DNA from 4 places in the Pseudocolwellia antarctica genome. Region 3 is predicted to be linked to each of the others. Evidence: predicted binding sites of a transcription regulator. Region 3 holds the regulator's gene; each other region holds the start of a gene.

Region 1 (8,455 bases), 2.2 Mb from region 3:
AAGTATTATTCGTACTTTTAATGTAGATCCTATGGGGTTAATTGAAGGTTTAGAAGACGACAAACATCAACGTAATAATCCGATAAAAGGCTTTGACGGTGCTTATTTCTCAAGAGAAAATCACTTCTTGCCTGACATTATTCAATCTCTATGGTTAGAACGTGATAAAGCGAAAGTTGAGAAAAACGCTGCTTTATCTCAAGCGATAAAAATCATCATGAATTCGTTCTATGGAATTTTAGGATCAACGGGCTGTCGATTTTTCGATCCACGCTTAGCAGGCTCAATTACAAAACGTAGCCACGAGTTGTTAAAAATAACCTCAAAGTGGATTGAAACTGAAGGTTATAAGGTGATTTACGGCGATACAGATTCTATATTTGTACATGTTGGCTTAGACAAAACCCAAGAGCAAAGTCTGGTTTTAGGTAAACAGCTACAAAAACTGATTAATACTAAGATGGATCAGTTATTGTTAAACGAACATGGTGTGCATAGCGAATTAGAAATTGAATTTGAAACTCACTTCAGTAAATTTTTAATGCCAACAATCCGAGGATTGGATGTAGGCACCAAAAAACGCTACGCAGGCATGATATTAGTTCGTGATGAAGCAACCGGCATCGAACGTCAGCAAATGGTTTACAAAGGCTTAGAAACTGTAAGAACCGATTGGACAGACCTTGCAAAAGAATTTCAGCAAGCTTTGTATTTAAAAGTGTTTAATGATGAACCAACAGCTGATTACATACTCGATATTGTAGAGCGCACCTTAGCAGGGGAGTTTGATGAGAAATTAATTTATCGAAAGCGTATACGCCGTCGTTTAAATGAATACGTTAAAAACGTTCCTCCGCATGTAAAAGCCGCACGCTTGGCTGATATGATCAATCAAGAGCAGGGTAAACCTTTACGCTATCAGAACAAAGGCAGGATCGAATACTACATCACCTTAAATGGACCTCAGGCAAAAGAATACCTAACCGCGCCGTTAGATTATCAGTTTTATATAGACCGACAATTAGAAGCGGTAGCCGATGGTATTTTACCTTTTGTTGGATCGAGTTTTAATGAAGTGACAAATAAGCAAATGGGGTTGTTTTAGTTACGTGCCTAAAAATAAATAACCCTAAGCAAGTATGTAAAATAGGTACAACGTTAATTTTATTGAGATCATTATATGATTATATTGTCAGGAATAAATTGGTCTGGAAGTTTATACATAAATGGTAATGTCAAAGCGAATGGCCGAGTCCATAGTCATGCATGGTATTTTGAATTGACGGCAAAATCATGGATTGTAGAAATTGCGGAAGAACATGCGATTGAACCTAATGATTTACCATTAGTCGGTTTTGGGTATGGTGGCTGGTTACATGAGAATATAGTTAGTGCTTATCCAGATAGTGAAGCTGATCTTGTTTTATATGTTGAAAGTAAGCTCAGCTTGGTATTTACAATGTTTCAGCAAAGTAAACTTACATATATTCCAGCAGTTACAGCTTGTAATGATTAGTTTATTGTTTAGTCATTTACTTTTAATCATCTAAAAATGTTTAGTAACAAATAATGAATAAATTATTAGCAGCAAGTCGTTAAGCTATATATTCATAAAAGACATTAATCCATAGAGGCATACCAATGAAAAAGTTATTATTACTAGGTTTAGTCATAATTAGTACATCATTTTCTGTTATTGCTAATAATGGTTTAGTTAAATACGAAAGTCCTTATTCAGTAAAAGTTACCGCTGATCGTTTTGAAAATATTGTTAAGGAAAAAGGGTTAACTTTATTCGCGAGAATTGATCATCAAAAAAATGCGAAAAGTGTGAATTTAGAGTTGCGACCAACAGAAGTGATTATTTTTGGAAACCCTAAAGTTGGCACACCTTTAATGGTATGTGCTCAAAGCGTAGCGATCGATTTACCTCAAAAGGTTATGGTGAGTGAAGGCGCGAATAATAAAGTTTGGTTAACATACAATAACCCTGATTATTTACAAAAAAGACATGATATGAATGGTTGTGATGCCATTATTAATAAGGTTTTAGATGTGTTGAGTAAGTTGTCTGAGGCTGTTGTAGTTAAATAGATAACGATTAATAAATTTAGTATTTAATCTATAAGACAGATGAAGGTAAGCTTCTTTGATTTATTAGTTTTAACAATTTTCACTAAAATTTTTAAGCTAAACAATTTTGTCTACCTAGTTTTTTTACTCAGTGTTACGTACGCTCCAGATAACTTAATTTTGATAAAGTTAGTGCACCTTTGATCTAATCAGGTTATAAATACATTATAGATGGCTAGATAGCTATAAGCTTTGAATAAGTGAGATCATATAAATGAAAACTGAAACAAAAGTCGTATCAGCAGGACGCGCTGCAAAATGGACAAATGGTGTGGTAAACCCAGCCGTACAACGTGCCTCAACCGTGGTATTCGAGTCTGTTAAACAAATGAAAGAAGCGGCGGTTAATAAAACCAATCAAACCTTATTTTATGGTCGTCGCGGCACTACGACTTCGTTTGCATTTAGTGACGCTATGGTTGAACTAGAAGGTGGTGCTGGCTGTGCCTTATATCCTTCAGGTACCGCAGCTATTACTAACGCTATTATCTCGGTTGTTAAAACGGGTGATCACATTTTAATGGTCGATAACGCTTACGAACCTACACGTGATTACTGTGAAAAAATTCTTGCTAAAATGGGTGTTACAACCACTTATTATGATCCGTTAATTGGTATAGGTATTGAAGCGCTTATTCAAGAAAATACGAGTCTGATATTTTTAGAGTCTCCAGGCTCTATCACCATGGAAATCCAAGATGTTCCAGGTATTGCGGAAGTTGCTCATAAACATGACTGTATTGTAATGCTTGATAATACATGGGGTGCAGCGGTTAACTTTCAGCCATTCGATCATGGTGTTGATATTTCAGTACAAGCGGCGACTAAATACATTGTTGGTCATTCAGACGTTATGTTGGGCACAGCAACAGCTGTTGAAAAATACTGGCCACAAGTTCGTGAGAATAGTTACATCATGGGGCAGTGCACTTCGCCAGACGATTTATACTTAGCTTTACGTGGTATTCGTACGTTAAGTGTTCGTTTAAAGCAGCATCAAGCCAGCTCGCTTAAAATTGCTAAATGGCTAGCGACTCGTCCAGAAGTTGAAACAGTACTTCATCCAGCTTTACCTTCATGCCCTGGTCATGAGTTTTTTGAACGTGACTTTAATGGTTCAAATGGTTTGTTTTCTTTTGTATTAAACAAGGGAACACAAGCTGCAATTACTGCATTACTTGACGATATGGAGCATTTTAAAATGGGCTATTCGTGGGGTGGTTTTGAAAGCTTAATTTTAGCGATTTCAAACGTGCAATCTATGCGTACTCAAACCAAATGGAAATACGAATTTCCATTAATTAGATTACATGTTGGTTTAGAAGATGTAGACGATTTAATTGAAGATTTAACCAAAGGTTTCGAACGCTTTAACGCGGTTTTAGATCAAGCTTAATTTTATTTAAATCTCACTATATCCTTTCATAAGAGCTCGAATAATGACTTATTCAAATGTCTTTATTTGAGCTCTTATTTCACATCTTTACTACAAGCTTAAATGTTTATTCAATCAGTAACTCACTTCATTTTTAGTCATGCCATTCATCTTAAATATTTTAATTGAAAACTAAATTGGCTTAATCCGTTCTTAATCTATACTAAGTTATTTAATTACAGGATATTGCGTGGATATTATTAACCCTTATGAAGCCGAAGAATTGGTCTCTCAATATATAGATTTTCATTATGGTGACACTTATTTTGGTGTTGATAACTTTGCCCAAGTCTGTGGCGAAATATGCGGAAGTATTGCTCAAGAGCAAAAGCAGACGGGACGAGCGTTAGATATTGGCTGTGCTGTGGGTCGTACTAGTTTTGAATTAGCAAAATATTTTGAGAAAGTTGATTCTGTTGATTACTCTCACCAATTTATCACTACAGCTATAGAGCTAAAAACAAAAGGGTGTAAAGATTATCATGTCAAAACAGAAGGACATTTAGTTGAACATAAAACTGTTCAATTAGCTGATTTAGGTTATACGGAATATGCAGACAAATGTTCATTCAAACAAGGTGATGCTTGTGATCTTGACGATATGTATAAAGGGTATGATCTTATTTTTGCAGGGAACTTGATTGACCGTCTTCATTCACCTGAACAATTTTTGTTAAATATTCATTCTCGGTTAAATGTTGGAGGTGTTTTTATCTTAACTTCTCCTTATACCTGGTTAGAAGATTATACAAAAAAGGAAAACTGGTTAGGTGGTTATCAAAATGCTCATGGCGATGAAATAACGTCACTAGATGGTTTGAAAGAAACGTTAGGTGCGAATTTTGAAATGTTAGAGGCCCCTAGAGATGTACCTTTTGTTATTCGTGAAACGGCGAGAAAATATCAACATACATTAGCTCAAATGACGATATGGAAACGTATACGTTAAACGAATTAATACCTTGAGTTGTTAGTTTATATTTTACATTTCAAAGGTTAAGCTAAGCATTGGTGCTGGTAGGGTTTATCTCCGTGCTAGTGTTTTTCTGTACTGGTATTTATATCAGAGCACTTGATTACTTCCCATTTCATTAATGTAAATACAAGTGCCATAACAAATTAATAAATTAAAGGCACTGAATAAAATAAATGGTAAGTAACTTAAACTCGAGCGAGTCTTTATTCTTCGGTATGGCTAGCTGCTGATAAAATAGGTTTTGGTTTGGACGATACACTTTTAGTGGGTATTGTACTTTCAAGGGGGGGGATTCATATCGAGTAGTAGTAGGCTTAGAACAATCAGCTACTGCAATTAAATAAGTATTATTCGCCTTCGGATTAACTCCTGAAATTTTGTATTTAGTTAGCGCTTTTATGTTTTACCTTTAGGGTCGAGAAACTAAGAGGTCTAGAGCTAATAAGGTGCTTATTTATCACCTTATTCTATAAATTATCAGGCTTTTAACTAGCGAAGCGTAAATCTCGGGGGCTTGCCCCCGTGCTGGATAGTGTATACTGGGGGGACCCCAGTAAATGCTATTCTTCATATGGAACTTCAAAGAAATACACATCATGTCTTTAGATTAATGTACCACTTTGTGTGGATACCAAAGTATCGACACAAAGTCTTCATTGAACCTTATCGTTCAACAATGAAAGCAATTATTCAAAAAGTAGGATATGACTACGATATTGATATCGTAGAGTTAGAAATTCCGAGTGACCATATTCATATGGTTATTAGAGGGATCCCTAAACAGTCGCCAAGCGATGTTATGCAAATAATTAAAAGTATAACTGCTTGTGAGTTTTTTAGAAGTTATCCTGAAATTAAAAAGCAGTATTTCTGGGGCGGTAAATTATGGACACAAAGCTTTTTTGTTGAAACGATTGGTAACGCAACAGAAGAAGTTATCAGGAAATATGTTCAAGAACAGTTAATCGAATTAGATGGTAAAGAAATTAATAGCGATCCACTGAACTTGTTTTGAAACTCGGTCGCTTGCGGCCGAGAATTTTATAATATTTCTGCTATTCGTGAGTCACGCTGGGCGAGTGTTTACGCGTGAAGATATTATTAATACACTTTATAACCAAGCGTTAGATATGTCGGATCGCAATATAGATAACCATATTAAAAATATACGTAAAAAGATAAACCACATTGAAGACGGTTTAAATCCTATTTCTGCTGTTTATGGTGTTGGCTATAAATTTAAATAAATGAAATAGGGAATTACGTTATATTATTTTGATTAAGTAAAGGTTGAACTAAGCAGGACTTGATGAATTTGAGCTGAGAATAATTAGTCATAACTATGCTCAGCTAGTTTATTTTATATATGTTAGGTTTAACTTAACTTAGCTTAGTTAAACCCATATTGATTGTCACTATGCTGATGTGTATGTTGTGTTTTATCTTTCTCTTCAACGGGCTTAATCAACTGAATAGGCTGATTTCTAACACACATAAGTTCATCTGCCATGTATTGACAGGTGCCTAGATAAAGGTCGTTATGACCTCCTTCATATTGACACATTTGTGACTTTTCTTTACTCGTACAAGCTTTTACTGCAATTTCATTCAGTGGTCCTGAATGAGCATTAGCTTGTCCTAAGGTAAAAAATAAAGCACTGCATGCTAACAGCGTAAGAGCTTTTCTAAATTTAATTGTCATAACTAACCTGGACTTAGGATAAGCGATTATGCCTAACATTGTTATTTAACCGACTACCGTCGTTGCCTACATGGATGTAGATACTTAGTTTTTATCGGGAATAAAAAGGCCTTGGTATACGGACTAAATACCAACATTAGGGAAGTAAAAATCATTTAGATAAGTTAACCCTCATAATTTAGAGGTAAGGCATTATAAATCTATGCCTTACGAAATCCATCATCCCGAGTTCCGGTTAACTAACCTTTTTAGGTGCCTTTTTATCTAGTGGCTATGACCTGGAGGAGGTCCTTTCTTTCCATCACCACCACCTGGAGGTCCGCCAGCACTAATTGATTCTCCATGAAGGCAACCAATAAACAGGTTTTCGCTTGGGCTTGCTGCATGGTAATGGTAACCTCGTGCATCATCAGTATTACCACGACATTCATCCAGTGATTCTTCGTTACCTTGTATATCTTTCATCGCGTAGATGCCATAACCATCTACCGCATAACCTATAAGTGGTGCATGACCATCTTTAGATGTTTGAGTATCGGTACATCCTGCTGTGGAATGATAATGATAACCTTGATGTAAATTAATATGACCACCACAGTCATCAAAAGCAGCAATGGTATAACTACCTAATATAGCTTCTATTGGAGCCGGAGCTGATAACTCAGTTCCGTCAAGCGCTAAGCCTACAGTTGATACTCTGCCTGTTTCTTCCGCAGGAATAGGTGTTGTTGGAATAAGATAAGTTAAGCTGAAGTCATCTTCAAGATAAGATAATTCACACTCTATACAGTTTTGTTTGTATTGTTCTTCTACGTCAGGGCGAGCAGCACCAGAGCAAGATTCTTTAGTTGCTGTATAGCGAATTGTATTGGTTTCTGCATCGTAAAGTACCCATTTTTCATCACCATAATATTCGTCAAGGCTAAGAATAAATTGTCCTGTTAGATCAACAAGATCACCTTTACCTTCTTTGCTGAACCATTTACCTGCGACTTCAGCTCCATCGGTTGTAGTGCGAGGACAAAATGGACCTGGAACTCTACCTGCTGGTGCGCCAGTTGTAATTATTTCATAACACGTTGTTTTTGTGCCTTGAGCCGTTTCACAGTCTACAATTTTAGGCGTTTGGCTGAATGCGCCTTGTGAGAAAACAGATAAATCAATGCCTAGATTAGCAGATTGTTTAACGGGTTGAGGTGATGCTGAGCTTTCTGCTTTTATTTCGGTATCATTACAGGCTGCTAATACGGAAATGCAAAAAGCAATACCCGTTATTTGGCTATATTTTAGAAGAGTCATAAATTATGTCCTTGTGATCCAGTATTTGATGGTTCTAATAGTAAGTCAATTAATTATTAAATAAGGATGGGATCTAACAGACCTGATTAAGAATAAAGCGTTCAGTAGAAATAGTATATAGGTATAAATACTATTACGTATATTAGCAAACTTGTAAGTTTTGCGCGCTTTATAATTGATCTTTTTACATATTCGTTTATTGAATTGGTAAATAAATATCGGTAACCGCTTCATTTTGATTAACGCTAGGGAACATCTTTACGCGTTCTATAAAACATGGAAAGTCGCGTAACTTTTTATTACTTTGCGGCAACCAATGGCTGTAGAGTGCGTTTATCAGCTCACCTAAATTATCATCACTTCCAGTGGTTCTTAAAACAGCGCAATAGCCCCCTGGAATTTCATCAAGTTCAACACCTTGTTCATTTTCTTTTAGTTTGTTTTCTGCGGTTAAATTTTTTTTTGTGATGTTCGTCGCTATATCCAATCGATATTCATCTGCTGGTGTTGTATGCGGATCGTTATGCAAAATATTATAAGTTCTACTTACTCCCGGTGGAGTATGGTGTGCTTTTCGCCAATCAATAAAGCGCTTAATACTCATATGAAGGTTCTGAGGTGAGCCTTTGTGAGGTAAGCTGGCTATTTTTGTTTTATCAAACCATTGTATTTTGACATCAGTGACTATTGACGTTTGCATAGATGATTTCCTTCTCGTTATCTTTGGTAAAATAGGCGTCCAATTGGGCGATTTTTTAAATTGTGTTGGTGTTACGTTAAATATTTTTTTGAATGCTCTAGAAAAAGATTCTGTATTTTCAAAACCTGCATCGAAAGCAATATGAGTGATGGATAAATGATGATGGTAATATATTTGGTTAGCTGATTTTTTCATTCGTTGTATTTGAAT
Region 2 (8,455 bases), 1.4 Mb from region 3:
GTGTAATGATACTTTAGGTAGTCGCGTTAGTTGGAAAATGAACTTTTTGAATGGAAAATTTTTAATGTGATTTTTGAATAAATAGACTTATTTAGGAGTGATCAGATAAGTCTTTATTTTATAAAAAGTAACTTTGAAACGAGCTTAACTTATTTAGCACTCATTCAGCCGTAAGATGTTTTTCATAGCCGTCAGCACCAAAAAAACGGATAGACTTTTTCTGCTTAAGCTTTTTAGCGATAAGCTGATTATTACAGTATATTTTCACTACCTGCTTATCGCCATTGTTATCAACTTCATATTGGTGAGCCGAATTTAATCTCAAATTATCAAATTCAGTTTTCATTATTAGCTTCAAAGTTAACTCCTCTAGCTCAGCCCATCAACTTGTTTAATTTGAGCTAACATATTGTCAGCGTTGTTATAGTCGAGACCTATCGAGTAAAGCTTATTTCCTGACTGATAAACTAAGCTAGGAAAACCATTAACACCTAAGCTGCGAGTATAATCTAACTCTTGTTCAAACAACGCTTGAATCTCTTTAGAACCTAAATCGTTGATGAATTGTTCGCAATTGAAGTTAGATGTTTTAGATAATTCAGAGGCTAGCTCGATAAGTAAGCTTTCGTCAGACGGGTTTTTAGCTTGACTGTAATAAGCGCTTTGTATGAGGTGAGTCATTTGCTCATCATATTCAACTCCTTGCTGACGAGCTGCAATAATGGCGCGATTAGACGGGTAGGTTGAACGTCTTGGTTGGCACTTAGTCCAAAAATCAAAATTAAATACAGTACCTGGAATATTTTGCTCTATTCTTCGCCAAGTATCTTTCAACATGTTTTGTAGGTCTTGTGGCATAGGCTCATTTGAATCTGGCGCTAAACCACCTACAAAGCGTTTAATACTAACGGAACTATCAATACTATTGAATAGTTTGCTTCTAACGGGTTCAAATCCCCAACACCAACTACACATAGGGTCGTGAACATAAATAAGGGTTTTATTCATAGTAGATCCTATGTCTGTAAATACGATTAATGTTTACTGATTAATAAGTCTAATTCTTTTTTAGCTAAATAGTTTTCCATCTTTGAACGTAATAGCTTATACAAAAGAATAGAGCCATCTATCTCTTCTTTACGGTTTGTTAAGCTTTCTATGTTCAAACCTAATGGTAAATCGTAAGGTAAAACTGCATCTAAAATCTGTTGTAAGCTGTTCACACAAATGCGGATAGATTCATATAACGAGTTATTTGCATTAAGTATACGCAAGCTTGTCGCTTCAGGAACACTAACACCTAACCAGTCTATAAATTCTAAGGTTTTCTTACTGCCACAAGGAGAAAATGTAAGAATTAAGCGTTGTGGTTTTAAACCTTGTTGCTTACATTCAATAGCATAACGAGTCAGCATATCAATGGTTGCTTGTGGGTTATAGATAGCTTGAGAGATAAAGAAATTACAGCCTTGTTTATGCTTTTCAATCAGCCTTTCGTGTTCATTACCTTTGCTTGCATGACGTTCAGCAATTGTTACACCACCAATAAAAAAGTCATGCTTATTATCAACTAAGGTTTTATATGCGTTTTCTAAAGAAAGAGATATGTTATTTTTTTTAGAAGGGCTACCTACTAATACAACATCTTTAACGCCATAAGTTTCCCAAGCTTCATTTGCCCAATCGTCAAACGCTTCAGCATCTGATTGAATAACACTTTTATAAGTGATAACTGGACGCTTAGATTTTTTATTTAAAAGTGACGAATATAAGCGAGTATCGTGAGTCGATTTAAACGGAAATGGTCTAGGTTTACTGGTGCGAGAATTTTCATCCTGAATGTCGTAAACAATTAAACCATCAAAGTCTATATCGCTTACACGCTCTAATAACTTACTTGCAATGCTATCTACTTGATCAAGCGGGGTATCACTTTTAGGTGGTGTGGTACCAATAAAATAAACACCACGGTGTATATCGTTATATCGAGCTTTTAATTCAGATTCATTTTTCACAAGTTAAATTCTTTAATGGACGTTTAGACGTCTATATAATCTTACAGTTACTAAAATTTGTCAAGGCTCAATTATCTAGAAGTAAAATATAATACGATGTGATTTAGAGGTAATGTAAATATTCTGTAGAATACACCTTAATAGTAGTAACGAGAACACTCCAAATAATGCAGAAAAGTAGAATTGATAAATTTATAAGCACTGCACTTTCGGTTAATAAACGAGAAGTTAAGTTATTGTTAGCGCGTAAGAAAGTAATGGTTGATGAGATTGTTATTACAGATGCTGCGTTTCAAATTAATAAGTTTTCGGTTATTGCAGTTAACAATAAAATATTACAGAAAGAACAGCCTATATATATTATGTTGCATAAACCTGTTGGAGTCGTAAGTGCTACTAAAGATGAAATACATAAAACTGTTATTGATTTACTGCATTTTCCTAATAAAGAAACCTTACATATTGTCGGGCGTTTAGACTTAAATACTTCCGGCTTAATGTTATTAACTAATGATAGTCGATGGTCTGAACGATTAACCTTACCTCAAAGTAAAGTCCCTAAAGTCTATCAAGTAACCTTAAAAGAACAACTTACCCAAGATTACATCGCAGCTTTTAAGCAGGGGATGTATTTCGAATATGAAGATATAACTACAGCGCCAGCAATACTTGAAATAATGTCAGACTACGTAGCTAAAGTGATATTAATGGAAGGTAAATATCATCAAATTAAGCGCATGTTTGGTCGCTTTAGCAACCAAGTGATGCAATTACATCGAAGTAAAATTGGCAGCTTAGATTTAGACATAAACTTAAAAGCTGGTGAAAGCCGTGAGTTAACTGCTGATGAAGTAGAAAATATATTTAACCTGAACTCTGGATGATGGGTTTTGTAATACATTGATTTTAAATGCTTTATAAGTAAGTTATTGCAACACCATTTGTTTAAATAACAATATTAGGCATAACTGCTTATCCAGAGTTCAGGTTATTTAGTTAACTTTAGTGGTATCAAACTTTCAGTTCCGTCTAAAGTCATATATTAATTTGAGTAAATAGGACCTTTCAGTTCAAGTTGAGTGAGGTAAACTCTTAATTCAAACTCTAATTGATGATAGTTTGGCAGCATGTGTTCGCACAACTTATAAAAAACTTTATTATGATTCTTTTTCTTTTAGATGAGCCAACTCATGTACCACAATCATATTCAAAAATGGCTCAGGAGCCACTTTAAACATACTACCCACACGTAGCTCATTTTTACTTTTCAGTTTACTACCTTGAACTCTAGACACGTAAGTGTGTAATCCTAGTGCATTATTAATAACGTGAATTTTATCATCGTATTTAATTTGGCTTAGTGGATTAGACTTTTTTAGGTATTGATTTTTAATACCCATTGTATATTCACGTAAGGCTTTATCATTATAGATATTATGCGGAGTAGGGTATTTATTAATAAGAAAGGTTTTAAGCGTGTCTGCGTTAAGCATCAACTGAATTTTATCAGTGATCTCAGTTGAGTAAGCAGATAGGTATTTTAAAGATGAACTCATAGTATCGATAAATAAAAATAAACTGAGTTTATTATATGTTTTATCACTAATACTTTCTAATAAACTTAAGTGTAATTTACAAAATACCTAACTGTTATCAAGACTAAAAATAGGTATAATCTCGGCCTTATAACGTTGCTAGCAAGACCAGTTAGTATGAATAATCAATAAACGAGTTGTATAAAATGAGTAAAAAGGGATATGCATGTATAGGATTATTTAATCCTAAATCACCAGAAAATGTAGGTTCAGTTATGCGAGCATCAGGTTGTTATGGTGTGCATTCTGTATATTACACAGGTAAAAGATATGATTTAGCTAAAGCTTTTTACACAGATAAAAACAAAGTGCATTTAGATATCCCTTTAATTGGTGTTGAAGATCTTAAAAATACAGTGCCTTTAGGTTGTGTGCCGGTAGCTGTTGAATTGGTAGATGGAGCTAAATCATTAGTTGACTATAAACATCCGCCTAGAGCCTTTTATATTTTTGGCCCAGAAGATGGCACTTTAAAAAAACATATAACTGATTTTTGTCGAGAAACTATTTATATTCCAACGAACGGATGTATGAATTTGGCAGCTACAGTGAATGTTATTTTGTACGATAGAATGGCAAAAGGGGATGATTTCTCAAATCATTAACTTTGTCTAAAACTTTCAACCCAGGTAACTACCTCTCCACATGTTCCGCAGTATAGTTAGCCTTTAGTTTGGGTAAGTGAAATTTCTGGCAAAAAAAATCCCCATTAAAAAGCTTTAATGGGGAACAAGAATTACAGCGAACATGAATTCTTAACAAGGGATTTTTTACATCATTTACGCTAATTAAGTATTAGCGCAATTCATTACTTAGTAATAGACGCTAACTCTAGTGTTACCGTTTCAATACCTTCTTTAGCTATACGCGTACTTAATTCAGCTTGCTTACTAGAAAGAAGAGAAATACCTTCTACCACCATATCGAATGCTTTCCATTCAAGCGTTTTTCTGTTTTTACGCAATTTAAAATCAATGTCAATTGTTGGACGCTGTCCGTCAATGATTTGGGTTGTTACAGAAACAATATTTTTTCCATTCGTGTCTTTTTCAGGTTCATAAGTCACTTTTTGATCTTTATATTGCGTTAATGCATTAGCGTAAGTACGTATTAAGTATTGACGCATAGAAAGAACGAAATTTTCTCTTTGTTCTTTAGTGCTTGTTTGTAAATTCTTACCTAAAATTTTATATGCAGCATATCTGTAATCAATGTATGGCATTAATTCTTCATCAACAATATTTCTCATTAAATCAGGAAACTTCTCAATTTCTTGCTGATTATTAGCAATACGTTCGAACAAGTTATGGCCCACAGTTTCAATAACTTTATAAGGAGAAACTTCTACTACTTCTACTGAATAAGCAGAAACACTCATAAATAGCGCTGTGATAAAAGAGAAAAGAGAAAAAATGTTCTTCATGTGTGTACCTTAAAAATTCAGTGTGTTTGCAATAGGTGAATGCTACCATACCGACCGCTCGGTTTGCTAGTCATTAAGTATAATAAATTGTAATTAATATATACATAATGTTATCAATTATTGGTTTTTTTTTTAGTTTAAGAAATGTTAAGCCTGTTTTAGGTTTCTCAGGTATTTACATAACTCATTCATTACTTGTTCAAATAATTCTACGTTCTTCGAGCTTTTACTTAATGTTGTAGAACCATGAAAAGTAGATACGATAAAATAAGAGACCTGGCTAAAGTTAATATCATTTCTAAGTTGATGTTGTATTTTTTCTAAGCCATCAGATATCAGTTTATTCAGTTGCAGTTGTAAATCTAAAATACGTAATCTAAAGCCTTCATCAACACTCGCCATTTCTTGGCATAAATTGTTTAATGGGCAACCACATATCAATTCATCACATGTCATATTCACACTCATCTGGCTGAAATAGTCACATAAACCTTCAATAGGATCGTCATGTTCTATTGCTGCAAGCCATGTAGACAAAAACATAGGTGTGTATATTTCTTCAAATACGGCATAACCCAGTTCAATTTTGTTGGTGAAATGGTGATATAAAGCACCTTTAGAAATCTCACACCTTTTAAGAATGACGGATAAGCTGGTTGCTGTATAACCATGTTTATGAATTTCGTCAGCGCTGATGTCTAATATTTTTTGTCTTGTTTGCTCTGCATCTCTCATAAAACAACCTCACTAATAATTAAAGTTCAACACTAATAGGATCGATTATAACCTAAAATCAATGTAACAAACCAGTCGGTCGGTTAAATATTGAGAAAACTTTATTCAAAGAGTTTATTTAATACTCATTTTGAAATGCAGAGATTTAAGTAATACACCATTTTAGGTATCCATGACTCTGGCACACTCTATGCTTTTAAGCATTAAGCATTAAGCATGAACATTTAAGTTAACTATCAAGGTGTCGAAAGAATATGAGTCACATTAATTCAATTCACCATATCAATTATGTCGTTAAAGACTTATCACCACACATAACATATTTAGAAAAAGTACTAGGGTGTAAGCCCATAACAGAAGGACTTGAAGGGCGAAATGTTAAAACGGCACGCTTCCCTATTGGTGATGCCTGGATTGTTCTTGTGCAACCTTTAAGTGAAGAAGGGGAAGTTGCTCGTATTCTTGCTGAGCGCGGGGAAGGGCTATTTTTACTGTCTTTAGGTGTTGATAACTTAGATAGCTCGTTAAGTAAATTAGCACAGCAGGGTGTTCAACCTGACTCAAAGGGGCCTCGGAAAGGTTTAGATACTTGGTTAATTCAAGATTTAGATTGCCCGCTTGGATTAGCTTCTGTATTGCAATTGTGCCAAAACGCTTAAATTAAATTTTATCATTTATGACTTATATCAATTTCAACTTGAAATGTTTAGTTCATATTGAAATAAGAATCTACTTAAATCAGGTAATAGCTTTTTAATAAAGTTTAACCATTATTAACTTATGTACCTTTTAAAATAAAGCTTTGTTATAAAGTTATATCTATGTGGCACGACTGATGCAGTAACTAAATCAATATGAGATAAAAATGAATAATCAGATAATTAGCTTGATGAAACTAAATACATTATTTACTAACAATGCAGCTAATACCGTTTCATTAATTGAAACGGCAAAGGAGGGGGCGAAATGAAAACAACGCATTCACCTTCTGAGCATGTTCGTATTTTAGTTTTTGGACATAAAGAATTCAGCCAGCTTATGAGCAGTGTCATGTCTGAATTTAGCGAGAAAGCACATTTTAATATACTCGACACTATTGTTGATAGCATAAGTGAAGTTGAACAGCACATTAAAGAATTCAGACCTGATGCAATAGTTAGTGCTGGCGCCAATGCAGCCTATCTTAAAACATATTTAGAAATCCCAGTTATTTCTCTTAATAGCTCAACAGACGATATTATTTTAGCTGTTAGAAGAGCAGCTCAAGTTTCAAAAGAAATTGTTTTAATAAATTTTGGTCAACCTTCTCCTGTTGTACCTTTACTTGAAACAGCGTTAAACGTTTCTATCCAAGAAGAGATATATACAACCTCAGAAGAAGCGAGGGAGATCCTTCAGTTAACGCGTCAACGAAAACATATTGTTTATGTCGGTGCTAGTTTGGTGTGTGGTTTAGCAACTAAGTATGGTTTTCCGGCTTTTTTACTTTATACATCAGATTCATGTAGAAAAACCTTAACTAAAGCAATAGATGCTGGGCGTAATCATGTTAATACTTTACAAAAAACGGCATTAACCGATTGGCTTATTCATCAGTCTAAAACTCCTATATTTATGACTGATGAGCAAGGCGATTCAGTTATTATTAACCATGCAGCACATAAAGACCTTGGTATAAATAACAATAATTACGAGGAACTTGAAAACCTTATACATCCTAGTGAACAGCAACGCCAAACCGATGGTGAATGTGAAATTCACGGGACCGAGTGGTGGTTTCATCAAGATCGTGTTGTAACCAAAGGAACTGCTTCTTATGTATATCAGCTTTATCGTAAGCAACCCAAAAATGAAAAGCAGATCATATCAAATAGGCATGATTTAGTTTATTCATCTCCTGCGTTAGCTGACGTTGTTCAGCAAGTTAAGTCATTTTCAACTTCACCCAGTAACGTCTTAATTTATGGTGAATCAGGTACGGGTAAAGAGCTTATAGCCAGAGCTGTTCATCAACATAGCCCTTACGCTAATGGTCGCTTTGTTGCATTAAACTGTTCTGCAATACCTACAGAGTTATTTGAAGGGGAGTTGTTCGGATATCGTGATGGCGCATTTACAGGTTCAAAACGTGGTGGTCGAAAAGGTCTTATTGAAGAAGCGCAAAATGGAGTGCTTTTTTTAGATGAAATAAGTGAACTAGCTTTAGATCAGCAATCAAAGTTATTACGTTTTATGCAAGAAAGGCATTACCGCCCGTTAGGCTCTAATGAAGAAAAACCCGTTAACCTTAAGTTAGTTGCGGCATCAAATAAGCCCTTGCGTGAATTAGTTGAAGAAGGTTTATTTAGAGAGGATCTATTCTTCAGACTTAATGTTTTCAATATACACATTCCAACACTTAGTGAACGTCCTGAAGATATTCATCGAATAGCAGAGCAAAAGCTTACAGCATTTATATCAAGCTACCGTTTATCTTTTTTAGTGGAAGATATTTTACCTCCCATACTTAATGATCTTTGCAATTATTCATGGCCTGGAAATGTTCGAGAATTAGAAAATGTATTGGAACGTTTAGTCGCTTATTTACAAATGGCAGACAAAGGCACCGATATTAAACAAGTATTAAAACGAATTGCCCCTGAAATGGTAGAGCACGAAAGTTTTGATGCAAATAACGGATTAGTAAA
Region 3 (8,455 bases):
TTGATATCAGAGCAAATAGCTGAAAATTGTTTAATGGCTTGTTCACCATACGAGCCTGTTAAGCTGACTGATTTCGCGATGATTAGGTCATTAAGATAAGTAACCGATAATTCAGATTTAGCAATTTGACCAAAGCGTCCCACTTCGGTGCCGCTAGTATTTGGATCAAAACTGCTAGCAATATGTAAGTGTGCACTATGATTTTCGAGCGGTTGTAGCGTTTTAGCATGCAATACAGGGTTGCCTAAACGTCCTAGCTCTCTTGCTACACCATTAGGTAAACGGTTTAGCTTTCTTGCTAGCGGAACAATACGTGGATCAGCACTGTAAATACCATCAACATCTGTCCATAAGGTGACATGTAATGCACCCACTAACGAGGCAACAATAGTTGCTGAGTAATCACTGCCATTACGACCTAAAGTACAGTTATCCCCTGCTGCATTTTTAGCAATGAAACCTGTAACTACGGCTAGCTTTTCGTTTTGTAATAAAACTGAAAATTGCTGCTGGCTTAAGCTATCGTCAACCACACAATCTTGGTCGTTATTAACAACAAGAAAGTCGCGCGCATCAACAAAGTAGCTTGGGCATACTCGCTCACTTAATATAGCTGACAATAAACGTGCTGACCATAACTCACCTAAAGCAAGAATGTTAGCTTCGTTTTTCTCGATATTTTTATCATCAGTAGGTGTATTAACGACCCAAGCTTTTAATAACTCGATGTCTTGTTCAAGTAATGTGATTAGCTGTTTTGAATGGCTTTTAAGTAAGGTATTAATCAGCAATTGCTGAGCTAATTGAAGCCCATGAATAGAAGCGTCAAGTTCAGCAGAAGCATCAAGTGCTTGTTGGTATATATTAACTAAAGCATCAGTCGTTTTACCATTAGCAGAAACCACTACAAAGTCATTAAGCTTACAATGGTTTTTAATAATGTTAACAACACGCTCGATACATTCGACGCTAGCTAAACTGCTGCCACCAAATTTATGTACATGAATAGCATGTTTTGCTAACTGATTATTTTCACTAACTAGTTGTTCTATTTCGTTTACTGATTTCATTTATACCAACAAGAATATTTAATTCTACAGCTGTTTATTTTTAGTGTTAACAACTGTAGATAAGTGATTATTATTTTTGGCAGGCTAAAAGCCCCTGCTCTAAATCTTCAATTAAGTCGTCTACGTATTCTATACCAACTGAAAGACGTACTAACGACTGTGTAATTCCCGCTTCTAGCTGAGCTGAAATTTCCATACCTGCATGTGTCATGGTTGATGGATGACTAATTAAACTTTCAACACCACCTAACGATTGCGCTAAGGTGAACATATTTAAGTTTTCAAATAATTTCTTAACGGCTTCAACACCACCTTTTACTTCAAAGCTCATCATAGCGCCAGCGCTTACTTGTTGCTTTTTAGCAATTTCGTAGCCAGGATGATCAGCTAAACCAGGATAATACACAACTTCTACCGCATCATTCTCATTCAAGAAATTTGCTATTTTATCGGCGTTTATTTGATGCTGTCTCATTCTTACTGGCAAAGTCTTCAAGCCACGTAAAGCAAGATAACTATCGAACGGTGATCCTGTAATACCAATACAGTTTGCCCACCAAGCGAGTTCATCACCTAAAGCTTCATCTTTAGTGACTAAAACACCACCGACCACATCACTATGACCATTAATATACTTAGTTGTTGAATGAAAAACGATATCAGCACCTAAAAGTAACGGCTTTTGTAAAAGTGGTGACATAAACGTATTGTCTACAGCAACCAAGGCACCAACGTCATGTGCTGCTTTTGTTACTTTTTCAATATCAACAATGCGTAATAATGGGTTACTTGGTGACTCGATTAACACCAACTTAGGTTTTTGTGTAAAAGCATCAGCTAAAGCTGCATCGTCATTTTGATCAACAATAATGAGTTTAAAGTTACCTTTTTTAGCCAAATGGGTAAACAATCTATAGCTGCCACCGTAACAATCATGAGGCACAACTAACAAATCATCAGTTGTTAGTAATTGGCAAATTAAATGCACTGCTGCCATACCTGTGCTGGTTACTATACCTTTAGTACCTTCTTCAAGCTCAGCTACTGCACCCGCAAAAGTTGCACGTGTTGGGTTTCCAGTACGTGAATAATCGTAATCACGCTTTTGGTTAAAGCCTTTTAATGCATACGTACTTGATAAATGTATTGCTGGCACTACACCAACATGTTGTTTATCGCTATTAATACCAGCCCTTGCCGCTATTGTTGCCATACTTTTCTTGGTCATTTTGACTCCAGCTGTGCGTACATTTTTAAATAGATGTTTAGATGTCTAAAACTCTAAACGCTTTACTATATTTGGTCAAGAAATTTTAGACTTCTAAACTTCTACACATTCGTTATTGACTCAAGGCTCACAAACAGTAAAATTGGTTTATTATCTATGTAATTGATTTTTACCTTCAATAACATGTTTCTTTATAAAAGGTGTAGAACTTATGGCAGAGTGGAATGACGAGTATATTAATCCATACGCCGAACACGGGAAAAAAAGCGAACAAGTAAAGAAGATCACTGTATCTATCCCTTTACGTGTTCTCAAGGTATTAACTGATGAGAGAACTCGTCGCCAAGTTAATAACCTTCGCCATGCAACTAACAGTGAATTATTATGTGAAGCATTTTTACATGCTTTTACTGGTCAACCTTTACCAGACGATAACGATTTAGCTAAAGACAATAATGAGAAGTTACCTGCAAGTGTTCGTAAAATACTTGAAGCTAAAGGTATTACTGACTTTAGTGCTTATGATACTGAAGATGATTAAGCACAAAAGTTTACAAGGGTAACGCGAGTAACCCTTGTTTTTCAGCAATTTCGTTAATCACTTTTTTCACTTTAATTGATATATAGCCTGATAATACTTTGGGCTGTTTATCTAGTAACTCCATTTCAGCATCTGTTATCGCGATAAGACACTTTAACTGAGTTTGATTGATGTAAAGCATTACATCATCAGAGATCTCGGTTTTATCATCACTACTCTCAAGCGCCAATTGTTGCAGGTATTCATCATTACCTACTAAGATCATATTTAGTTGGGTAATGTTGTTTTCATCTTCATACCAACCCGCCGCCAACGTTTGAAAATTAACTTGAGCTTCTTGCTTGTTCACCACACTCGTTAATTTGTTATAGCGTTTTGCTAAACTTTCACTGGTACTAATAGTTATAGGTAACGTTTCTTCCATTACTCAATACTTTACGTTGATGTATACCTAGCTCTATTATATACAAAACAATTAATTTTTTTGCTACTTAACCTGAACTCTGGATAATGGGTTTTGTAATACATTGATTTTAAATGCTTTATAAGTAAATTATTGCAACACCATTTGTTTAAATGATTTATTACTCTCCTAATGTTGGAATTTAATTCTATAACAAGGCATTTTTCTTGACTAATAGCTGGCTATTAGCAATAAAAATACAGTTTTTTTATTCCCGATAAAAACTAAGTACCTGCATCCATGCAGGCAACGACGTTAGAGGGTTAAATAACAATATTAGGCATAACTGCTTATCCAGAGTTCAGGTTACTTATGCATGAGCATTGATAGATGAATTTTATTTAGAGCCCTAAGACCAAAACCCGAAAATATATTATTCAGATTTAATACAAATAAAAAGGGCTTACGCCCTTAATTATATTTACAACTAATCACACGGTTTGGTGATGTCTAAAGCATATAGTTTTCCGGATATTCTAAAGCAGCTACACCTGAATCTACCGCAGCTTTAGCAACTGCTTGAGCTACATTAGCACATAAGCGAGGATCCATAGGCTTAGGTATGATGTATTCTTTACCAAAGACTAAGCTAGTTACGCCACTTGCATCTAATACTTTTTGAGGCACTTCTTCTTTAGCTAAGGCTCTTATTGCATGTACTGCGGCAATTTTCATTTCATCATTTATTGTTCTAGCACGAACATCTAACGCACCACGGAAAATAAACGGGAAACATAAAACGTTGTTTACCTGGTTAGGATAATCTGAACGCCCTGTCGCTATAATAATATCGTTGCGTGCCGCATGGGCAAGTTCAGGTTTTATTTCCGGATCTGGGTTTGAGCAAGCAAATATAACAGGATTGTTTGCCATCATTTTTACATGTTCAGCTGTTAATAAGTTCGGTCCTGAAACACCAACAAATACATCAGCACCATCAATGGCATCTTCTAATGTTCTCTTGTCAGTATTGTTAGCGAATAGCTTTTTGTATTCATTTAAATTATCACGTCGAGTATGAATAACCCCTTTAGTATCCAACATGTATATTTGTTCACGCTGAGCTCCACATTTAATAAGAAGCTCCATACAAGCGATAGCTGCAGCACCCGCGCCTAAACAAACAATTCGAGCTGATGATATATCTTTACCTTGTATTTCTAATGCATTGATCATACCTGCCGCTGTTACTATAGCCGTGCCATGTTGATCATCGTGAAACACTGGTATTTTACAGCGTTCTATCAAGGCTTTTTCAATCACAAAACATTCTGGCGCTTTAATATCTTCTAAATTAATACCACCAAAACTGTCAGCAATATTAGCTACTGTGTTAATAAATTCTTCAACGGTATTATGCTTTACTTCAATATCAAAAGAGTCAATATTAGCAAAACGTTTAAATAATAATGCTTTACCTTCCATTACAGGTTTTGACGCCATAGGCCCTAAGTTGCCTAAACCTAAAATTGCTGTGCCATTAGTGATAACGGCAACGGTATTACCTTTACCTGTATATTTGTAAACATCGTCAGGGTTTTTCGCAATTTCTCTTACAGGTTCCGCAACACCAGGGCTATAAGCTAATGATAAATCTAGGCTAGTTTCTGCTGCTGTTGTAAGTTCTACACTAATTTTACCCGGAGTTGGATATTGATGATAATCAAGTGCTTGTTGGCGAAAGTCTGTCATTGAATGTCCTAATTATAAAAGTGGGATGTAATATTACATACTAAGGTACAAAAATTACGGTTTATTATTATCTGAATAAAATAACACGAAAAATCACCAATGACCCTGTAATTTAAATAGTGTTTCACTATATACAATACTTATAAACTCTATAGAACCCATAATTACAACCTTACCTTCACTGCAGGCTTCTATTTATAAGCTTCTATACCAATTTGATTAATTAAGTGATCTACTTTTTTCATTAGGAAAAATGAATAATTACAATGCATAAAACTTAGTAAGTAACCTGAACTCTGAATAATGGGTTTTGTAAAATAGTGATTTTCAATACTTTATAAGTAAATTATTGCAACACCATTTGTTTAAATGATTTATTACTCTCCTAATGTTGGAATTTAATTCTATAACAAGAACATTTTTCTTGACTAATAGCTGGCTATTAGCAATAAAAATACAGTTTTTTTATTCCCGATAAAAACTAAGTACCTGCATCCATTCAGGCAACGACGTTAGAGGGGTAAATAACAATATTAGACATAACTGCTTATCCAGAGTTCAGGTTAAGTAATTATTCTACTGATAAATTTTAGGCATAAAAAAAGCCACTCAAATGAGTAGCTTTTTGAAGATGAAGAACAGTTTAACTATTCATCAAATGGATTAACTAAAATAATCGTTTCGTTACGGTCTGGCCCAGTAGAGATAATATCAACTGGAACACCTGTAATTTCTTCAATACGCTTAATGTAAGCAATAGCATTAGCTGGAAGATTTTCACGCTTAGTTACACCTGCAGTTTGTTCACTCCAACCTGGTAGAGTTTCATAAACTGGTGTAATTTCTTCGTAGCCTTCTGCAGCTGTAGGAGAAACAGTAATAATTTCACCTGAAGGTTTCTTATAACCTGTACAGATTTTAAGTTCTTTCAAACCATCTAGTACGTCAAGCTTAGTTAAACAAAAGCCTGTGATACTATTAATTTGAACAGCACGATGCATTGCTACGGCATCAAACCAGCCACAACGACGCTCACGACCTGTAGTAGCACCAAATTCATGGCCTACAGTTCCTAAGTGCTCACCTATTTCATCATCTAATTCCGTAGGGAATGGACCTGAACCAACACGTGTAGTGTAAGCTTTGGTAATACCTAGAATATAATCAAGGTTACGAGGACCAAAACCACAACCAGTAGAAACACCACCCGCTGTTGTATTAGATGAAGTTACATAAGGGTATGTACCGTGATCGATATCTAATAAAGTACCTTGAGCACCTTCAAACATAATAGACTCGCCTGCTTTACGCGATTGGTCTAAAAGTTCAGGGATATCAGCAATCATATTAATGATTACGTCACGAACAGCTAATGCATCAGCAAGTACTTCTTCGTAGCTTACTGCTTCAACTTTATAATACTGAGTTAATGCAAAGTTATGGTATTCCATAATTTCTTTTAACTTTTCAGCAAATGTTTCAGCATTGATTAGATCACCAACACGTAAACCTCTACGAGCTACTTTATCTTCATACGCTGGACCAATACCACGACCTGTAGTACCAATCGGCTTATTACCACGGGCAATTTCACGAGCTGCATCTAAAGCATTGTGATAAGGAAGAATTAGAGGACAAGCATCACTAATTAATAGACGCTCTCTAACCGGTACACCGCGATCTTCTAACATGCCGATTTCAGTCATTAATGCTTTTGGACATAAAACAACACCGTTACCAATTAAACATTTCACGTTTTCACGTAAAACACCTGATGGTATTAAATGTAATACTGTTTTTTGACCGTCGATAACTAAAGTGTGACCCGCATTGTGCCCACCTTGATAACGAACTACGTATTTAGCTTTATCTGTAAGTAAGTCAACTACCTTACCTTTACCTTCGTCACCCCATTGAGTGCCTAGAACTACAACGTTTTTACCCATGTTAGAAAATTTTTAATAGAAAAAATTAGGCGAGGATTCTATCAAATATGAAAACACAGTCCAAGCACTAAATGGCAGTTTTCCTGAAGATGATAAAATAAACAAAATAATATTTATTAGAATTAAAGGTTATAACTTGTAAATTGAACAAGTTATGTGAAGTATTTAACCTATTGACGCCATTTACCTTTGCTAAGATAAATTAATTATTTATTGATGAATAAATCTAATTTTGAATAAAAATTTAAAAACATATTAAAAAGAGGAAAGTCAGAAAATATTGAATGTAGCTCTATATCCAATTAGTTTTATCTTTATTTACTAGCACAAGTGATTGAGTATCAAATGGCACCACGCCAATTTTTTTTCAGCTCGAAGCCTACTTCTTTATATAAAAAGCTTATTTGTTAAATAAATCATATTTTTGTAGTTAAGTTAATTAACCTGAACTCGATGTATGGACTCCACCACTCTACAGTTATAGATTGGTGTCGACTAAAACAAAAGGAGTCCATACATGAGTAAGCGTACAATAATATCACTCGACTTAGCAAAAAAGTAATTCAAGTATGTAAAGTAAACAAGCACGGTGAGATCTTATTCAATAAAGTCATGTCGCCGCAAAAGACTAAAGAACTACTCGCTAACTCACTACCCTGCGTAGTAGCAATGGAAGGTTGTGCTAGTTTTCACTATTGGGCCAGAACAGCAGAGTCTTTTGGTCACGAAGTTAAAGGAATGGCCCCTAAAAAAGTAAAACCTTATATCAGCAATCAAAAGACGGATGCCAATGATGCCGTTGGAATTGCTGTAGCCTCAGCTCAATTAGGTATGACCTTTTGCCAAGTAAAAACATTATCGCAACAAAACATTCAGGCAATTCAGACTAGTCGAAAATGGTTTGACCGAGCAACAACGTCACTAGGAAATCATATTCGAGCTTTATGCTTTGAATACGGAGCAACAATTCCTTTTGGTAAAAAATCATTGAGAGAATCTATTAGTTATTTTATCTCTCCAGAATCTAGTCATTTACCCATACCTATAAAACAATTACTCATGATTTTGTGGCAGTAATATCAAACAACAGAAAATCATTATCAAGCAATCACATTACAACTAAAGCAATTAGTTAATCAATCTGAGCCATGTAAGCGATTGATGAAGCTCGAAGGTGTTAGTTATATAGGTGCTGCTGGTTTAATTTCATGCTTAGGTGATGGTAAAAGTTTCAAAAAGGGTCGTCATGCCTCAGTTTATGTTGGCTTGACACCAAAACAACATAGTAGTGGTGGTAAGGTCGTCATGGTTGGCATAGACAAACATGGGGGGAGATAAACTGCTTCGTTCAATCCTCTACCAAGGTGCACTTTCGGTGATTTCCAGGTTACCATCCGAACCCAAAATGTATAAACAACAATGGCTCATTGCTTTAGTTAAGCGAGTAGGTATTAAACGAGCCTGTGTTGCGTTTATGAATAAAACGGTGCGCACAGCGTGGGCATTACTCAATTA
Region 4 (8,455 bases), 1.4 Mb from region 3:
CTTCATCAAATTTTTCTTCTGTGATCAGTCGTTTAAATACAGCAGAACCTGTAACGTTTGTACGCTCACCTACGTTTACAAATAAGCTATCGCCATTAATCGTTAGCGCTTCTAAGCCTGATAAACGACAAGCAACTTCACGCGGTTTTATTTCACGTGGTGCTTTACCAGCAACCGAATCAGCCATACCTTTAATATGATCAGGCGTTGTTCCACAACAACCACCAATAATATTTAAAAAGCCCGCTTCTGCCCATTCAGTTACATGGGTATTCATGTCTTCTACGGTAAAGTCATACTCACCAAAGGCATTAGGTAAACCAGCATTTGGATGTGCTGAAATAGCGGTATCTGATATACGACTCAGTTCTTGCACATATTCACGCAGTTCAACTGGACCTAAAGCACAGTTCAAACCAAAAGAGATAGGTTTAGCATGACGTAATGAATTATAAAAAGCTTCGGTTGTTTGTCCTGATAATGTACGACCTGATGCATCAGTAATAGTACCTGAGATCATCACAGGTAAACGTACACCTAATTCGTCAAATACACATTCAACTGCAAATATAGCGGCTTTAGCATTCAAGGTATCAAAAATAGTTTCAATCAATATTAGATCTGAACCGCCTTCGATTAACGCTTTAGTTGATTCGATATAAGCATCTTTTAATTCATCAAAGGTTACATTACGAAAAGCAGGATCGTTTACATCTGGAGATATTGAACAAGTTCTGTTTGTTGGACCTAAAACACCAGCAACAAAACGAGGTTTATCAGGATTTTTTGCGGTAAATTCATCGGCAGCTTGGCGAGCAATTTGTGCAGCAACTAAATTAATTTCAGCGCTGTAGTCTTCCATATCGTAATCAGCCATTGCGATAGTGGTAGCGTTGAAAGTATTGGTTTCAAGTATATCTGCGCCAGCTTCTAAATATTCATTGTGTATCGCTTTAATAATATCGGGCTGTGTAAGCACCAACATATCATTATTGCCTTTTACATCTGAATGCCAATCGGCAAAACGCTCACCTCGGTAATCTTGCTCTTCAAACTTGTAAGCCTGGATCATGGTGCCCATTGCGCCATCAAGTATTAAGATGTTTTTACGAAGTTGTTGTTCAAATATTTCAAAACTAGCTGACTTTTGCATCATATTTTCCGATAAAAGGTCTTTAAAATTATTAGAGATTGCTCAACTTTCAACTCACCGTAGTTGTTGAAAGTGCCGCAATCTATAGTATTAAATAAATTATTTTTCTATTTAATCATTAGGGTTTATAGCTTTAATATTATTGGCATCTAATTTATACGGAGTAATCTGATATACGTAATAATTAAGCCAATTGGTAAACAGTAAACTACCATGGCTACGCCAATTACTACTTACTTGTTGTTCAGGATCATCATCTGGATAATAATTTTTAGGTACTACAGGTGTGCCACCTGTTTTTATATCACGTAAAAATTCTTCATGTAATGTTTCAGCATCGTATTCTGGATGCCCAGTTAAATATACCTGTTTTTTATTTTTACTGGCAGCAACATAAACACCCGCCTCTTCAGACTCAGCGATAATTTTAAGTGAAGGTATAGATAAGTAATCTTCTCTATCTATATAACCATAACGAGAATGAGGCACATTGAATAAATCTTCAAAACCGCGTGTTAGCGATTCTTTAATATCTGTTGGTTTATGACTAAAGACACCTGATAGTTTTTCTTTTCTTAAATGTCTTTGTAAACCATAGTGATAAAACAAAGCCGCATGAGCGCCCCAACACGAAAACATGGTTGAAGTTACGTTATCTTCTGCCCAATCAAATACTTCGCAAATTTTATCCCAGAAAGTTACTTGGTCGTAATCCATTAATGCTAACGGAGCCCCTGTAACAATTAAGCCATCGTATTGTTTATGTTTAATATCATCAAACAAACAATAAAAATTTTCTAAATGCTCTTTAGGTGTATTTTTAGATTCGTTTGCATGAATACGCACAAATTCAAGGTTAATTTGTAGCGGTGTATTCGACAGCATTCTTAAAATCTGTATTTCTGTCTCGATTTTATTCGGCATTAAATTAAGTATCGCCACTTGCATCGGACGAATTTCTTGACTGGCTGCACGATGTTCAGACATCACAAAAATGTTTTCATTATTTAAAACAGATAAGGCAGGTAATTTATCAGGAATTTTAATGGGCATAATACTTAACCTATAGAATAAATAAATCTTCAAATGCGTAATTTAGCTCAATTGATTATAGCATTTTTAGTATTGAGCATGTCAACATCTAAACGTATAGACGTCTAAATGATTTAAACTATTACCTAACTTAAAAGTATATCCCCACTTAACCTTTTGTTCGTGCTTTCCTATGTGAACCTCATAGATATAAACAAAGCTATACAAATAGGAATAAGTATTGATAAGCATTGTGTTTTCCCATACTCTTTTTACATGACTGAAAGCGCTTACATAAAATTAAATCAATAATAAAGATGAGACTTCTATGCTTACGATAAAAGAAAAAATAGCTTACGGTTTAGGTGATACCGCAAGTAACATTATTTTCCAAACAGTGATGATGTTTTTATTAATTTTTTATACTGATGTTGTCGGCTTATCACCTGCTGTAGTTGGTACCTTATTTTTAGGTGTTCGACTAATCGATGCGGTTACCGATCCTTTAATGGGCGCCTTTGCCGATAAAACGAGAACCTCTTTAGGTCAATTTAGGCCGTTCTTATTATGGTTAGCTATTCCTTTTGGCATTATCAGCGTACTCGCCTTTATTTCACCTGACTTTTCATCAACAGGAAAAATAGTCTATGCGAGTATTACCTATATATTGTTGATGCTTGCTTATACCGCCATCAATATTCCCTACTCTGCCTTAGGCGGCGTATTATCTAAAGATCCTCAAGAACGTGTTTCTATACAATCTTATCGATTTGTTTGCGGTATGTGCGGTGGGCTTATTGTGGCAGCTTTAACTATGCCGCTAGTACAATGGTTTGGTGAAGGTGACTCGGCTAAAGGTTACCAACTCACGATGACAGCTATGAGTGTATTGGGTGTTGTTCTATTTTTATTATGTTTTGCGGGGACTAAAGAACGCGTGTTCCAACCGCCAGTTAAAGACAACTCGTTTAAAAACAATTTAAAAGTGCTGTGGAAAAATGACCAATGGCGAATTTTATGCATCGCTGGATTATTCTTATTAACAGGCCAAGTGCTTAGAGCAACCCTAGCCGTTTATTACGTGAAATACTTTTTATCACAAGAAGATCTGATCACGGCATTTATGACAATAGGTATGATTGGCAGCATATTAGGTTGTGCGTTATCACAACAGCTCGCCAAACGCGTATGTAAAATTAAAGCTTATATAAGCTTACAGTTGATAGCCGCAGCTTTGTGTATTGCTAGTTATTGGGTTGATAGCTCACAAATAACCTTAGCTTTTATTATGTTTTTCTTATGGAATTTCTTCTTACAAATGGCAACGCCATTATTGTGGGCAAAAATAGTTGATACGATTGATTACGGATACTGGAAAACAGGCGTTAGAAATAACGGTATGGTGTTTTCGTCAGTTGTATTTTTCATCAAGTTGGGCGTTGCTTTTGGTGGAGCGATTGCTGGTTGGCTTCTTGCTTATTATGGTTATCAGGCAGAAGTAGAACAAACAGAAGCGACTAAACAGGGTTTGCTTTTATCCTTCACTATATTCCCAGCTATTGGTTCAATTATCGTTGCTTGGGTTATGACTAAATATACCCTCAACAATAAAAAGATTGAGGAAATTAGTAAAGAAATAGATATAGCCACCAGCTAAATATGATTATTTATCATAAGGTAATTAGCATTATTTAATACCAGATGTTGTGAGTTTTAAAATTATGTTAACAACATCTAAAACTCCTTTTATAAAGTTCTAAAACCTTATGAAACAAAGCCTTTGTCATATGAGTATTTATCTAGCAAAGGTGGCTTAACATCACCATTTTCTTAAAGCTCAATACTCATTATTATCTATCCCTAATCTAACTCTTCGCTACTCCTCATAGAGATATAAACATTTCACATCATGTAAAATTCAGTAAATTATATTCCAATATGAAAAATCAAATAATTACTTCAGTACACTAAATCCTAGCTCTTTATATTTAACGATATTAAATCAATAATTTATAAAACCTACTCTGGTGAGCTGACACAAATCAATAATTTCAATTTGGTTTATATTGAAAAATATATTTCATTATGAAATGGGATTTCTCTTGTTATAGGGTTAAAACATTAACGAACAAAACGAAAATATCGACATACACATTAAAAAACAATAAGTTAAAACCAAATAGACTAACTTGGCATATCAAATGCAATTTAAACTTCAGCATCCATCAAATGCAGTTAAATCAATATAAATAAACAGCTATAAATAAAACAATAATCTTAGCGTTACATAAATAACAATTACAACGAGCAGAGAACAAACAATATATTTAAAAATATAACCCCATTAAGTAACAGATAAACTGGAGTGCAGTATGAGTTATCGATTAGGCGTAGATGTAGGTGGAACTTTTACCGACCTGCTTCTCATTAATGAAGTCAATGGTGAAACCTTCACAGCAAAAGTTCCCTCAACACCAGAAGACTCATCCGTTGGAGTGTTAAATGGTATAGCAAGAATATGTGAACAATCAGGTATTGATGTTAGTAACATAGACCGTGTTATGCATGGCACAACAGTCGCCACTAATGCTGTATTAACTGGCAAAGGGGCAAAAGTAGGTTTAATAACAACTAAAGGTTATAAACAAGTTTTGCAAGTTGCCCGCTCTTTCTGTCCTGGTGGTTTGGGTGCCTGGGTAAGTTTCTTGAAAAAGCCATTACTCGCTCCACTTGAATTAACTATTGAAGCAGATGAAAGAATTGATGCGAATGGACAAATAGTTGATGTTTTAAATGAAGACAGTTTACGCATACAACTCGAAAAATTAAAAAGCACAGGTGAAGTTGAAGCACTAACCATTTGTTTTATTAACTCCTACTTAAATGCCAGTCATGAGCAACGTGCAAAAGAAGTTGCCGCAGAAATATTTACCGACATTCCTATCTCTATATCTACCGACCTAGTTCCTGAAATGCAAGAATATGAACGTACTGAAACAACCATAGTTAACAGCTATGTACGTCCAGAAGTTGCACGTTACGTTGACAACTTAAGCCGTTCATTAATGGACAAAATGGGAGATGATTTACATCTTTCGATTTTACGTTCTGATGGTGGTTTAGCTTCAGCTAGATCTTCAGCTGAAAGCCCTGTGAACCTTCTAATGTCTGGTCCAGCCGGTGGTGTTTCAGGTGCTATACATTTCTGCCAAAAAGCGGGTTTCAAAGACATTCTCACCTTCGACATGGGTGGTACCTCAACAGATGTAGCACTTATTCAAAATGCAAAAGCTCGCGTTAGAAGAGAAACTCGTGTTGCTGATGTAACTGTACGCGCACCTTCTGTTGACGTTCGTACAGTAGGAGCTGGCGGTGGTTCTATCGCTTTTGTTCCAGAACTTACTAAAGCTTTAAGAGTTGGGCCTGAATCTGCTGGAGCTAAACCTGGCCCTGCTGCTTATATGAAAGGCGGAACAGCACCAACGGTTTGTGATGCGAATGTTGTATTAGGTTATTTACCTTCAGACGTTCAACTGGGTGGTGCAATGGCCATCAATAAAGCTGCTGCTGTAGCGGCTGTTAAAACAGTTGCAGAACCTATGGGATTATCTGTGGAAGAAGCTGCTGAAGGTATTCTTAAAATAGCCAATGAAGCAATGTTTGGCGCCTTAAGATTAGTATCGGTAGAACAAGGCTTCGATCCTAGAGATTTCGCACTTGTTGGTTTTGGTGGTGCAGGTCCATTGCATGCCAACGCACTCGGAATTTTAACTCAAGCTTGGCCAACCATCATTCCTCCTGGCCCTGGCGTATTATGTGCTTATGGCGATGCGACAACTCAGGTACGAGATGAAGCATCAAAAACATTCGTTAAATTACTAGAAGACACATCTAAAGACGAATTAGCAAATGCTTTAAATGAATTACAAGAAAGAGCCAGCGCTACACTTATTGCAGATGGCATTCCTCAATCAAATCAAGAAATATCTTTTCAAGCAGACTTAAGATATACGGGACAAGCATTTCAGTTATCTGTTGAATTTACATTATCAGATTTACAAGAAAAAGGCATAGAAGGCCTTAAGTCACAGTTTGATAATGAACATACTCAATTATTTACTTTTGCGTTGGAATCAGGTCATGAAATTATCATGCTCCGTGCTATTGCTACAGCAAGTGGCGGCGAATTACCTATGATGCCTCAAAGTCAAAGAGCAAACTCCTTAGACGACTGTAAAATGGCTGACAGCCAAATATACTTTGAAGGAAAGTACTATCCAACACCGATTTATGATCGAAATAAGATGAGTACAAATTTAGAGCTATCAGGCCCTGCCATTATTTGTGAAATGGACTCTACTACTGTTCTTTTACCAGGGTATAAAGCTCAGGTAGATACTGTTGGTAATATCCTTATTAACCCAGAAAATTAAGAAGAGATAACAATGACTCAAAAAATAATACAAACAAATAACTCTCCTTTACAAATTGTTGATGTTCCAACTGTGAATGTGGATATTATTGAAAATGCTCTGAGCAATGTTCGTGAAGAAATGGATGCCGTACTTTTTAGAACAGCGATGAGTCCAGGTATACGTGAGCAAGGCGATTGCTTTCCGATGATTGCTAACAAAGACGGTAAAATGGTTGTTGGTCAATTTGGTTCATTCATTCATGGTTTCTTGGAAGCTTACGAAGGTGAGCTAGAAGAAGGCGATGTGATATTAACCAATGATCCGTATATGACTAATGCTGCGGTTTCTCACTTACCCGATTGGATCGTCTTAGTACCAATTTTCAGAAATGGGCGTCATATTGCTTGGTCTGCCATGTTTGGTCATATGTCTGATAATGGCGGTATGGTTCCTGGTTCTATTCCTATTAAAGCGGAAAGCATTTTTCAAGAAGGTATTCGCATACCTCCAACTAAGCTTTATAAAAAAGGCGTATTACAATCAAGTATTTTGGATTTGATTTTACATAACGTACGTACTCCACAGTGGAACAGGTTTGATCTTAATGCACTTGTTGCAGCATGTAATACCGCAGCTAAACGATGTGTTGAAATAGCAGACAGATTTGGTGATGACGTTTTCTATTCAACTATGGAAATTATGCTAGAGCGTAACCATGTTGCGATGGAAGCCATTATTAAAATGCTTATTCCTGAAGAGCCACGTACCTTTGTTGATTATGTATGTGATGATGGCGTGGGAATGGGACCATATAAAATTCAATGTAAAATGTGGCGTGAAGGTAGTCGTGCAATATTTGATTTTGAAGGCACAGATCCTCAAGCACAAAGCTCTATAAACTTTTATATGAGCGAAGATATGTTCAAAATGTTCTTCGGCTCATTCACTATTAACTTGGTTGATCCACAAATAATTTTCAACGATGGTTTTTATGATTTAGTTGATGTGCATATTCCAGAAGGTAGCTTACTTAAACCTCGTTTCCCTGCTGCACTTTCTGGTCGTACACATGCATTAGGTCGTATTTTTGATGTTATGGGTGGATTGTTAGGTCAAGGCGCTCCTGAAGCTATGAATGCTGCAGGCTTCTCAGACTCTCCTCACTTGTTCTACTCTGGTTATGATGATAAAGACGAATGGTTCCAACTATTCCAAATAGGTTTTGGTGGGATCCCTGGACGTCCAATCGGTGATGGTCCTGATGGGCATTCTTTATGGCCAGGCTTTACCAATGTACCTAATGAATTTATAGAAGCATATTTTCCATTACGTATTGAAAACTATAGCACTATTATTGATTCAGGTGGTGCGGGCTTACACCGAGGTGGGAATGGTTTATCTGTTGGCTATAGATTTTTAAATGATGGCAGCATTGCGATTCATGACGAGCGTTGGTTAACTTATCCATGGGGTGTAAATGGCGGAACACCAGGACAGCGCTCAACTAAAATACTAGAACGTGCTGATGGAACACGAGAAATCTTACCTGCAAAATGTGATGGTATTAAGGTTAAAAAAGGTGATTTACTATACTTTAACACATGGGGCGGCGGCGGCTGGGGTGACCCATACTTGCGTGATGCCAATGATGTATTAAATGATGTTAAACGTGAATTAGTGTCTGTTGAAGGAGCTAAACGATACGGCGTTGTTATCATTGATAATAAGGTAGATGAAGTAAAAACAGCTGAACTGCGTGCATCATTAACGGAGCAAAGAGGTGAAACACAACTGTTTGATTTCGGCGGAACTATCGAAGAAATTAAAGCAAGATGTTTGGAAGAAACAGGACTTC

The links. The regulator MetJ, encoded in region 3, represses methionine synthesis genes. The targets are predictions, from matches to a motif close to TAGACGTCTAGACGTCTA.
Region 1: ACPUVN_RS04760 (cystathionine beta-lyase) is a predicted target of MetJ. The motif match lies at 2,302-2,319, and genes of this name have one in related genera.
Region 2: ACPUVN_RS01240 (methylenetetrahydrofolate reductase) is a predicted target of MetJ. The motif match lies at 2,032-2,049, and genes of this name have one in related genera.
Region 4: ACPUVN_RS01375 (homoserine O-succinyltransferase) is a predicted target of MetJ. The motif match lies at 2,296-2,313, and genes of this name have one in related genera.

Annotation. Positions count from the first base shown of each region.
Region 1 covers NZ_CP187926.1:1,077,677-1,086,131, forward strand. Annotated here, with positions in the region: gene ACPUVN_RS04745 (DNA polymerase II) at 1-1,105, shown strand, start outside; gene ACPUVN_RS04750 (hypothetical protein) at 1,280-1,516, shown strand; gene ACPUVN_RS04755 (DUF302 domain-containing protein) at 1,642-2,094, shown strand; gene ACPUVN_RS04760 (cystathionine beta-lyase) at 2,348-3,529, shown strand; gene ACPUVN_RS04765 (putative 4-mercaptohistidine N1-methyltransferase) at 3,759-4,517, shown strand; gene tnpA (IS200/IS605 family transposase) at 5,116-5,559, shown strand; gene ACPUVN_RS04775 (helix-turn-helix domain-containing protein) at 5,606-5,791, shown strand; gene ACPUVN_RS04780 (hypothetical protein) at 5,935-6,246, opposite strand; gene ACPUVN_RS04785 (YHYH protein) at 6,511-7,545, opposite strand; gene ACPUVN_RS04790 (AraC family transcriptional regulator) at 7,742-8,455, opposite strand, start outside.
Region 2 covers NZ_CP187926.1:276,759-285,213, forward strand. Annotated here, with positions in the region: gene ACPUVN_RS01230 (hypothetical protein) at 161-346, opposite strand; gene ACPUVN_RS01235 (DsbA family protein) at 370-1,008, opposite strand; gene ACPUVN_RS01240 (methylenetetrahydrofolate reductase) at 1,035-2,015, opposite strand; gene ACPUVN_RS01245 (pseudouridine synthase) at 2,183-2,899, shown strand; partial or broken gene ACPUVN_RS01250 (YgjP-like metallopeptidase domain-containing protein) at 3,058-3,571, opposite strand; gene ACPUVN_RS01255 (RNA methyltransferase) at 3,757-4,215, shown strand; gene ACPUVN_RS01260 (MlaC/ttg2D family ABC transporter substrate-binding protein) at 4,419-5,033, opposite strand; gene ACPUVN_RS01265 (TetR/AcrR family transcriptional regulator) at 5,181-5,768, opposite strand; gene ACPUVN_RS01270 (VOC family protein) at 6,023-6,427, shown strand; gene ACPUVN_RS01275 (sigma 54-interacting transcriptional regulator) at 6,735-8,455, shown strand, end outside.
Region 3 covers NZ_CP187926.1:3,412,746-3,421,200, forward strand. Annotated here, with positions in the region: gene metL (bifunctional aspartate kinase/homoserine dehydrogenase II) at 1-1,070, opposite strand, end outside; gene metB (cystathionine gamma-synthase) at 1,141-2,298, opposite strand; gene metJ (met regulon transcriptional regulator MetJ) at 2,510-2,839, shown strand; gene ACPUVN_RS14835 (hypothetical protein) at 2,850-3,263, opposite strand; gene ACPUVN_RS14840 (malic enzyme-like NAD(P)-binding protein) at 3,753-4,994, opposite strand; gene ACPUVN_RS14845 (adenylosuccinate synthase) at 5,642-6,940, opposite strand; gene ACPUVN_RS14850 (hypothetical protein) at 7,553-8,017, shown strand; gene ACPUVN_RS14855 (transposase) at 8,102-8,278, shown strand; gene ACPUVN_RS14860 (hypothetical protein) at 8,265-8,455, shown strand, end outside.
Region 4 covers NZ_CP187926.1:307,412-315,866, reverse strand. Annotated here, with positions in the region: gene metH (methionine synthase) at 1-1,153, opposite strand, end outside; gene ACPUVN_RS01375 (homoserine O-succinyltransferase) at 1,265-2,206, opposite strand; gene ACPUVN_RS01370 (glycoside-pentoside-hexuronide (GPH):cation symporter) at 2,514-3,842, shown strand; gene ACPUVN_RS01365 (hydantoinase/oxoprolinase family protein) at 4,558-6,618, shown strand; gene ACPUVN_RS01360 (hydantoinase B/oxoprolinase family protein) at 6,631-8,455, shown strand, end outside.